Regions from separate parts of the Bacillus sp. TCT6 genome, predicted to be linked through region 3. Evidence: predicted binding sites of a transcription regulator. Region 3 holds the regulator's gene; each other region holds the start of a gene.
The links. Region 3 encodes Rex, which represses fermentation and respiration genes when NADH is low (regulators of the CRP and FNR family bind a similar motif). Its sites were predicted from a motif close to TTGTGAAATATTTCACAA; they were not measured.
Positions count from the first base shown of each region.

Region 1 (3,291 bases), 4.5 Mb from region 3:
TAAATAGGCATACCCCGATTGTAAGAAAAACAGATGATAAAAGTGGCGCTGCTTCTGGGAAGAACATAACACTTAAACTGACAGATAATACAGGACCAATTATGAAGCAAATTTCGTCGACGACCGATTCGAAGGAAAATGCTGTATGCAATTTATGGGATCCGCGGTATAGTTTAGTCCAACGTGCACGTACCATAGCTGACATATTTGGCATACAACCTGCACATAAAGCGGATAGAAATAGCGTCCAATAAGGAGCTTCATATTTCGTACATAGAAGTAAGAGGATTGTAAAGAAAACGCTAATACCTGTAGTCGGAAGAAGTATGCGAGATTGCCCTAATTGATCAGCCATCCGAGAAATATGAGGAGCTAGTAAAGCTGATGATAATGTAAAGGTAGCTGCAACAGCTCCAGCAAGCCAATAGTCACCACTTACTTGAGATAACATGGTAACAATACCAATACCCATCATTGATATGGGCATACGAGCTATAAATCCTGCTAATGAGAATCCTTTTGTACCAGGAGCACTGAAAATCTCACGGTAGGAATTAAACATGATAATCACCACAATATTTGACGTGTACATATACATTCTTCATTCTTTTAACTCCTCCTCTGTTTCATTAATACCTTCTATAAAAAGGGGCAGTGAGTCAATGTAGGGTATAGGTAAGAAGTTATATTATCTTGTAAGCTAGAAATAATTGACATACGCACCGTATGCCAATATCATATTAACATACGGAGCGTATGTCAATTGAAATGTTTTATCTCTGGATAGAGCCGATGTTTAAAGGAGTTATTCTTTTATATAGAGAACGATACTATAGTGCAATTCATTTTGAATAAAGAGAATGAATAGAAGTAGGAGGAAAAGATGATTAAAAAAACGAGAGCAGAAATGATTACTGAAACACGTGCTAAATTGCTGTGGGCAGCAAGAGAGGCTTTTGGTACAGTTGGATATGTAAATACGTCTATGGATGATTTTACAGCATCTGTCGGTTTAACACGTGGTGCAATTTATCATCATTTTGGTGATAAAAAAGGATTGTTAGAAGCAGTTGTAAAAGAAATTGATATGGAAATGGATAATAAATTAGGGAAAGTATCAGATGAAGCGGAAGGAAAATGGGAAGGGTTTGTTGGGCGTTGTCGTGCATATTTAACGATGGCACTTAATCCAGAAATTCAGCGAATCGTACTTCGAGATGCACCAGCAGTATTAGGAACTAGTTATTATCAATCATCACAGTCACAATGTTTAGTGACGATGGCCGAGATGCTTCAGCAATTAATGAAGGACTGTATTATTGAAAAGACGGACTGTGAAGCTTTAGCAAGATTTATAAATGGCGGACTAGTGGACCTTGCTTGTTGGATTGCGAATTCTGAAGATGCAGAGGCACGGTTGTCTAAAGCTTTGCATAGCCTATCACTTATATTGAATGGTTTATTATTAGAAAAGAATGCATAATTTTAACGGATATTTTTTAATATATAGTAATGATTAAAAGGGAGGTGATAAAGTATAGGCTAATTCATTTATTTAACCGTATTCTATATAAGCTAATTGACGTCCATCTTGTAAGGGAATGATGTGATCAGTCAGTTTAATCTTATAATGTGATTACATTTTTTGTGAATGTTAGGATTTTTATTATAGAAAGTGAATTTAGTTACAGTGAGTAATTGAATCATACATTTTTATTCACAATCTAAAGAAAACACCTAATTTGGTATGGATTCCACACCTGATCTAACAACTTTACACTCTATGTGAAAAAGTTCACAAATAGGTCATAAATTGTGAAGTAATTCACAATAATACGTGCTACAATATGAATGTAAAGAAGTTAAACAACATTAAATTAGTATTTTAATTAATTACTTAAACAATCATAAAAAAATATATGTGAACAATAGAGAGGGGAAATTACCATGAAAAAAGGTATCAATCGTGTAGTATTAGTAGGAACAGGAGCTGTAGGTTGTAGTTACGCTTACTCAATGATCAACCAAGGTGTAGCTGAAGAATTCGTATTAGTAGATGTTAATGAAGCAAAAGCAGAAGGGGAAGCAATGGACTTAAGCCATGCGGTACCATTCTCTCCATCACCAACAAAAGTTTGGAGCGGTAGCTATGCAGATTGTAAAGATGCAGATCTAGTTGTTATCACTGCTGGGTTACCACAAAAGCCAGGTGAAACTCGTTTAGACTTAGTTGAGAAAAATACAAAGATCTTTAAACAAATCGTTCGCGGCATTATGGATAGCGGATTCGATGGAATCTTCTTAATCGCAACTAACCCGGTTGATATTTTAACTTACGTAACTTGGAAAGAATCTGGTTTACCGAAAGAGCGCGTAATCGGTTCTGGTACTACTTTAGACTCTGCTCGTTTCCGTTACATGTTAGGTGACTACTTAGATGTAGATCCACGTAACGTTCATGCTTACATCGTTGGTGAGCACGGTGACACTGAACTTCCAGTATGGAGCCACGCTACTATCGGTGTACAAAAACTAGAAACAATCTTAGCTAACAACGAACAGTACAAACAAGAAGACTTAGATAAAATCTTCGAAAATGTACGTGATGCAGCTTACCATATCATCGAACGTAAAGGTGCAACTTACTACGGAATCGGTATGTCACTACTTCGTGTAACTAAAGCGATCTTAAACAACGAGAACAGCGTATTAACTGTATCTGCATACCTTGAAGGTCAATACGGTGAGAAAGATGCTTACGTAGGTGTTCCAGCTGTTATTAACCGCGAAGGTGTACGTGAAATCGTAGAACTTGAGCTAAATGAAGAAGAAAAAGCGAAATTCGCTCATTCTGTAAAAGTATTAAAAGAAACTATGGCACCAGTACTATAATTAATTGCTAAATAATCCGGAAGTGGGGACCTGCTTCTTACTTCTGGATTTATATATAATTCAATATAAATTCCTTTTCCGGTTTCCCTTGTATATCCCCAATATACCCCTTTTGCTGGATAAGGGTCATTTATAGAAAAGAGCACTCTATTTTATATAGAGTGCTCTTTATGATTATTTTTTAGGTGTTAAACCTAACTTCTTTAAAATATCTGTCAGTGTACCGCTTTTTGATTTTTCTACAGGTGTTTGTGATTTAGATGCATCTGGACCTTTTTTCAAGAAGTTCTTTTCAACGAAGCGAATATCTTTTTCGTCGACAATTCCATCTTTATTAAGATCTCCGTCTTTTACAGTTAGTCCTTTTTTAATGTAGTTGCTAGCGATAATTTCAGCATC
Region 1 covers NZ_JBVYHX010000001.1:4,522,661-4,525,951, reverse strand. Annotated here, with positions in the region: gene AC0ONG_RS23200 (MFS transporter) at 1-562, opposite strand, end outside; gene AC0ONG_RS23195 (TetR/AcrR family transcriptional regulator) at 884-1,483, shown strand; gene AC0ONG_RS23190 (L-lactate dehydrogenase) at 1,948-2,892, shown strand; partial or broken gene AC0ONG_RS23185 (dockerin type I domain-containing protein) at 3,067-3,291, opposite strand, start outside.
Region 1: the regulator Rex is predicted to act here: its motif matches at 1,814-1,831, upstream of AC0ONG_RS23190 (L-lactate dehydrogenase).

Region 2 (3,291 bases), 4.0 Mb from region 3:
AGAAATGATTGCCGTATTAGAAAATGGTCATGCTGGATTTGCATTCGGTTCTGGAATGGCTGCTATTACAGCGACAATTATGTTGTTCTCAAAAGGTGACCACGTTATTTTAACAGATGATGTTTATGGTGGAACGTATCGTGTTATTACGAAAGTATTAAACCGCTTCGGTATTGAACATACATTTGTAGACACAACAAACTTAGAGGAAGTTGTAGAAGCAATTCGTCCAAATACGAAAGCGATCTATGTGGAAACACCAACGAACCCATTACTAAAAATTACTGATATTAAGAAAATATCTACTCTTGCTAAAGAGAAAGATTTATTAACAATTATTGATAATACATTCATGACGCCATATTGGCAGTCGCCGATTTCTTTAGGAGCAGACATTGTACTTCATAGTGCAACGAAATATTTAGGAGGTCATAGTGACGTAGTTGCAGGTCTAGTAGTGGTAAATAGCCCACAACTAGCAGAAGACCTTCACTTTGTACAAAACTCAACAGGAGGTATTCTTGGACCACAAGATAGCTTCTTACTACTTCGCGGTTTAAAAACATTGGGAATTCGTATGGAAGAACATGAAACGAATTCACGCGCTATTGCTGAATTTTTAAATAATCATCCAAAAGTAAATAAAGTATATTACCCAGGTCTTGAATCACATCAAAACCACGAATTAGCAACAGAACAAGCAAATGGATTTGGTGCTATTATTTCGTTTGATGTAGATAGTGAGGAAACATTAAATAAAGTACTTGAGAAACTGCAATACTTTACACTTGCTGAAAGCCTAGGAGCAGTAGAAAGTTTAATTTCTATCCCATCTCAAATGACACATGCATCAATCCCAGCAGATCGCCGTAAAGAATTAGGAATTACAGATACATTAATTCGTATTTCTGTCGGTATTGAAGATGGTGAAGATTTAATTGAAGATTTAGCACAAGCGCTAGCATAATAAAAATGCACTGCTAATGTGGAGCAGTGCATTTTTATTATGTTAATTTGTGAAATTTTTCACAAATTAGACATACACAAATGAAATGAATTCATGTATATTGAATTCATGAAATGTTATTCATAAATAAACTTGTGAAATACTTCACAAACAATGGGATTCATGTAGGACGGTAACTCTATTTTTTTCGCTAATCGGGACTTATTATGACCTATAGGGACTTATAAAGACCGTGATAACAGAATAGGAGGAAATTTACATGGTAGTCAAAGAGAAAGTTGTAAATGAAATGCAAGAGGTAAAAGAGATGATTGATACGTTAGTAAATAACGGTCAACAAGCTTTACAAACATTAGAAAGTTTTACACAAGAGCAGATTGACAACATTGTTCATGAAATGGCATTAGCAGGTGTTGATCAACATATGCCACTTGCAAAATTGGCTGTTGAAGAAACAGGCCGTGGTGTCTATGAAGACAAATGCATTAAAAATATTTTTGCCACTGAATATATTTGGCATAGTATAAAGCAAGATAAAACGGTAGGAATTATTCACGAAGATCCTCATGAAGAAATAATAGAAATTGCAGAACCTGTCGGTGTAGTAGCTGGGGTAACACCAGTAACGAATCCAACGTCGACAACAATGTTTAAAGCGTTGATTGCGATAAAAACGAGAAATCCAATTATTTTCGCATTTCATCCTTCTGCACAAAATTGTTCGGTGGCAGCAGCGAAAACCGTATATGATGCAGCAATGAAAGCTGGTGCACCAAAACATTGTATTCAATGGATTGAAAGACCGTCTGTCGAAGCGACGAAACAATTAATGAACCATGATGGTGTGGCACTCGTTCTAGCAACTGGAGGCGCTGGTATGGTGAAATCAGCTTACTCTACTGGAAAACCAGCGCTAGGTGTAGGTCCTGGTAATGTACCGTGTTATATAGAAAAATCAGCACATGTAAAACGAGCTGTTAATGATTTAATTTTATCGAAAACATTTGATAACGGTATGATTTGTGCATCGGAACAAGCAATCATTGTCGATAAAGAAATCTATGATGATGTTAAAACAGAAATGATCGAAAACAATTGTTACTTTGTAACAGAAGAAGAAAGAAAAAAATTAGAAAAGCTCGTTATTAATGAAAATACATGTGCAGTAAATAGTGATATTGTAGGAAAATCAGCACAGTATATTGCCGAATTAGTTGGGATTACTGTTCCTGAACATACAAAAATGCTTGTAGCTGAAATTCAAGGTATCGGAGCAGCATACCCGTTATCTCGTGAGAAACTGAGCCCAGTATTAGCCTGTGTGAAGGCGAATTCATTAGAAAAAGGATTTACATATTGCGAAGAAATGTTGAACCTCGGTGGTTTAGGACATTCAGCAGTTATTCATTCTACAAATAAAGAAGTGCAAAAGCAATTTGGATTACGTATGAAAGCTTGCCGTCTCATTGTAAATGCACCTTCATCACAAGGTGGAATAGGGGATATATATAACGGATTTATTCCATCACTTACACTTGGTTGTGGTTCTTACGGAAAAAATTCAGTTTCCCAAAATGTAACAGCGACTCATTTATTAAATATAAAAAGGCTGGCAAATAGAAAAAAGAATATGCAGTGGTTCAAATTGCCACCAAAAATTTATTTTGAAAAACATGCTACAGCGTATTTAGCAAATATGCCTAACATTTCACGTGCATTTATTGTAACGGATCCTGGAATGGTTGAACATGGCTATGTGGATACAGTCACGCACTATTTAAACAAGCATGCAAATGATGTGAAAATTGAAGTTTTCTTTGAGGTCGAACCAGATCCATCAGATGAAACTGTCTTTAAAGGTGCGGAAATGATGAGAAGCTTTAAGCCAGATGTAATTATCGCACTTGGTGGTGGTTCAGCTATGGATGCAGCAAAAGGAATGTGGTTATTCTATGAGCATCCAGAAACGACATTCTATGGCATTAAACAGAAGTTTTTAGATATAAGAAAACGTACATGTAAATATCCGGAATTAGGAAATAAGGCACAGTTTGTTGCGATTCCAACAACATCAGGAACAGGATCAGAAGTGACACCATTTGCGGTTATTACAGATAAGAAAAATAATATAAAGTATCCGCTCGCAGATTATGAATTAACACCAGATGTAGCAATTGTTGATCCGCAATTTGTAATGACAGTACCACCACATGTAACAGCAGATACTGGTATGGATGTTTTAACACATGCAATTGAGGCGTATGTGTCTGTTATGGCAAATGACTATACAGATGGATTAGCATTAAAAGCTATTGATCTCGTAT
Region 2 covers NZ_JBVYHX010000001.1:4,026,323-4,029,613, reverse strand. Annotated here, with positions in the region: gene AC0ONG_RS20575 (bifunctional cystathionine gamma-lyase/homocysteine desulfhydrase) at 1-967, shown strand, start outside; gene adhE (bifunctional acetaldehyde-CoA/alcohol dehydrogenase) at 1,227-3,291, shown strand, end outside.
Region 2: the regulator Rex is predicted to act here: its motif matches at 1,100-1,117, upstream of adhE (bifunctional acetaldehyde-CoA/alcohol dehydrogenase).

Region 3 (3,291 bases):
AACGAAGTCCTCAAGTTTTGCGATTTCATCTTGTTGTTTTTCGTAACGTTTCATTTCTTGATCATATAATGCTGATTTTAAGTCTAAATATTTACTGTAGTTACCAACAAATCGTCTGCTTTCTTTATTCGAAATTTCATATACTTGTGTAACGAGTTTGTCTAAGAAATAACGGTCATGGGAAACGATTAATATTGCGCCAGGATAACCTTGTAAATATTGCTCAAGCCATGTTAATGTTTCAATGTCTAAATGGTTTGTAGGCTCGTCCAAAATAAGTAAGTCTGGTTTTGTTAATAATAATTTCCCGAGAGCTAATCTTGTTTTTTGCCCGCCACTTAAAGTAGAGATCGTCGTCTGGTGTGTTTCAACTGGGAAGCCAAGGCCGCTTAAAATGGAGCGAATATCCGCTTCGTATTGATATCCACCTTGATCTTTATAATTGAGTTGCAATTGGTCATAATCAGCTAACAATCTTTCATATATAGCTTCGTTTGAAAAGTTTTCTTCTTTTCCCATTTCTTGCTCAAGCTTTCGAAGTTTTGTCTCCATTTGCTGTAAGTGGGTAAAGACGGTTAGCATTTCATCCCAAATTGTTAAAGACGTTTCTAGGCCAGTATTTTGAGCTAAATACCCGATTGAGACATCTTTCGGTTTTATAATTTCGCCACCATCATGTGATAACTCACCAGCGATAATTTTTAATAATGTAGATTTTCCAGCTCCATTCCTTCCAACTAATGCGATACGATCTTTTGTTTGTACTTCCAATTTTATGTTTGCAAGAATTGTTTCTGCACCGTATAATTTCGAAAGTCCATTTACTTGTAATAAAATCAATGTTCTCACCTCAAATAATTTCTTAACTTTGCCATGTTTATATTTCTCAATCATACTAAAAATAGTGTATAGTTTAAAATAAAGAGAGAATACTTCTTCTCTTTATTATACAAGGAATTTAATGAGTGCTAAACTTCTGTATTTGATTAAAGTATATGAATAAAGATAGGAAGAGAGGAGAGGTCATATGGATCAGCAAAAGATTCCACAAGCCACTGCTAAAAGATTGCCTCTATACTATCGATTTATCCAAAACTTATCTCTTTCTGGTAAGCAGCGTGTTTCATCGGCCGAATTGAGTGAAGCGGTAAAAGTAGATTCCGCAACAATACGAAGAGATTTTTCGTATTTTGGAGCATTAGGGAAAAAGGGATATGGATATAACGTAAATTATTTATTATCATTTTTCCGCGAAACACTTGATCAAGATGATATAACGCGTGTAGCACTTATTGGAGTAGGTAATTTAGGGACCGCTTTCTTACATTATAATTTCACGAAAAACAATAATACAAAAATTGAAATGGCATTTGATGTTAGTGAAGAGAAAGTTGGAACAGAAATCGGGGGCATTCCTGTATATCATTTAGATGAATTAGAAGAGAGATTATCAAATGATATACAAGTGGCAATATTAACAGTACCGGCTACAGTAGCACAAGCTGTAGCAGATAGATTAGCTGAAACGAGCGTGCACGGTATTTTGAATTTCACACCAGCACGATTAAACGTATCAGAGAATATTAGAATTCATCATATTGATTTAGCTGTAGAGTTACAAACATTAGTTTACTTTTTGAAAAACTATCCACAATAAAACGCAGAGGAAGCGACCTCTGCGTTTTATTATTGTTTCTTCTTTGTGAATTTAACTAATATAAGGCGAAGTGCCAAATTAAAATCAATTGTTGCCATAACTGCAAATAGTATTGTCCACACATTCCAGATTGTATCTGTCACGTTCGTAATGGCGAAGCGTGTAAAGATACATCCAAGAAGGAAGTATAATGCGGCCATGAACAATGGTGAGTTTCTCATACAAAAAATCCTCCGATAAATCCTTGCATTTTTTCAGCTTCTTTAATCATTTCTTGAATTTGCTCATTGCTCATAAAAATTTGCCCAATAGCGACTAATGTATTCATCGCAACATGAGCTGCAATAGGAACGATAATGCGCTTCGTCTTCACATATAAGAAGGCGAATACGAGCCCCATAGCAGTGTATACCAATAAGTGAGTAAAATCAAAATGAATTGCTGCGAATACAAGTGAACTAATGATAGCTGCAATAAAGAAGTTGAACTTCTTATAAAGTGCACCGAATAGAATTTTTCTAAATACGATTTCTTCTAAGATAGGTCCGATTATAGATACAACAATAAGGAACCAAGGAGTAGTTCGTGCAATTTCCATCAGTTTCATTGTATTTTCTGAACCTTGTTTAATTCCTAGTAGCTGCATCTCGATCATACCGGCAACTATTTGTGAAAAGAAAGCTAAGAATAATCCGATGAAAATCCACCCAATTGTAGCTGGAACAGAAGAGCGCGTTGCATCTAAATGTCTGTCGCGAATATCTGTTCTAAGTAACCAAAGTACGATACATAATGCAACAAAGAAGCTAATAATTGCCCAGTGTCCCATTATGATTTGTCCTTTTTCCTCAATGGTAAATCCTCTATTATCATAGAGTCCTGTTTTTAGGAGAAGTGGTAATCCAACAGCGCCAGATAATTGCATTAAAATGTATGTAACGATAATCCACCAGTATTGTTTCTTCAAATGGTTTAACCATCCTTTCTAACTCTAGTGTATGAGATGAGGTAGGATAACATGTAAATATGTTATCTACGATATAAACTTTCATTCGAATTATGATTTTTTTGTAAATACGTATTTTAAATTAAAGTAGGAGACAGGAAAAAGTTGTACGTTTAGCGAAAACAACTTAGGGTGTCTTTCATATTGTAACATACGAGTAGGGGAAACAACGATTCATATAGTAAAGGCAGTATTCTATATAGAAAGTTTATATAGTAATTTGCGAAAAAATTATGATTTTTTTACTTGCAAAAGAAATTGAGATTATTTATTATTATAAGTGTGTTAGCACTCGGGTGACTTGAGTGCTAATAAATAAAATTTACATAACAAAATGAGGAGGTTATTGTTCATGCTAAAGCCATTAGGTGATCGCGTTGTAATTGAGCTTGTTCAAGCAGAAGAAAAAACAGCAAGTGGTATTGTATTACCAGACACTGCAAAAGAAAAACCACAAGAGGGTAAAGTTGTTGCAGTAGGTACTGGTCGAGTGCTTGAAAATGGTGAGCGTGTTGCTTTAGAGGTAGCAGCAGGTGATCTTATCATCTTCTCAAAATATGCAGGTACTGAAGTGAAATATGAAGGTACAGACTACTTGATTTTACGTGAAAGTGACATCTTAGCAGTT
Region 3 covers NZ_JBVYHX010000001.1:4,370-7,660, forward strand. Annotated here, with positions in the region: gene AC0ONG_RS00025 (ABC-F family ATP-binding cassette domain-containing protein) at 1-840, opposite strand, end outside; gene AC0ONG_RS00030 (redox-sensing transcriptional repressor Rex) at 1,028-1,657, shown strand; gene AC0ONG_RS00035 (YdiK family protein) at 1,687-1,878, opposite strand; gene AC0ONG_RS00040 (CPBP family intramembrane glutamic endopeptidase) at 1,875-2,624, opposite strand; gene groES (co-chaperone GroES) at 3,016-3,291, shown strand, end outside.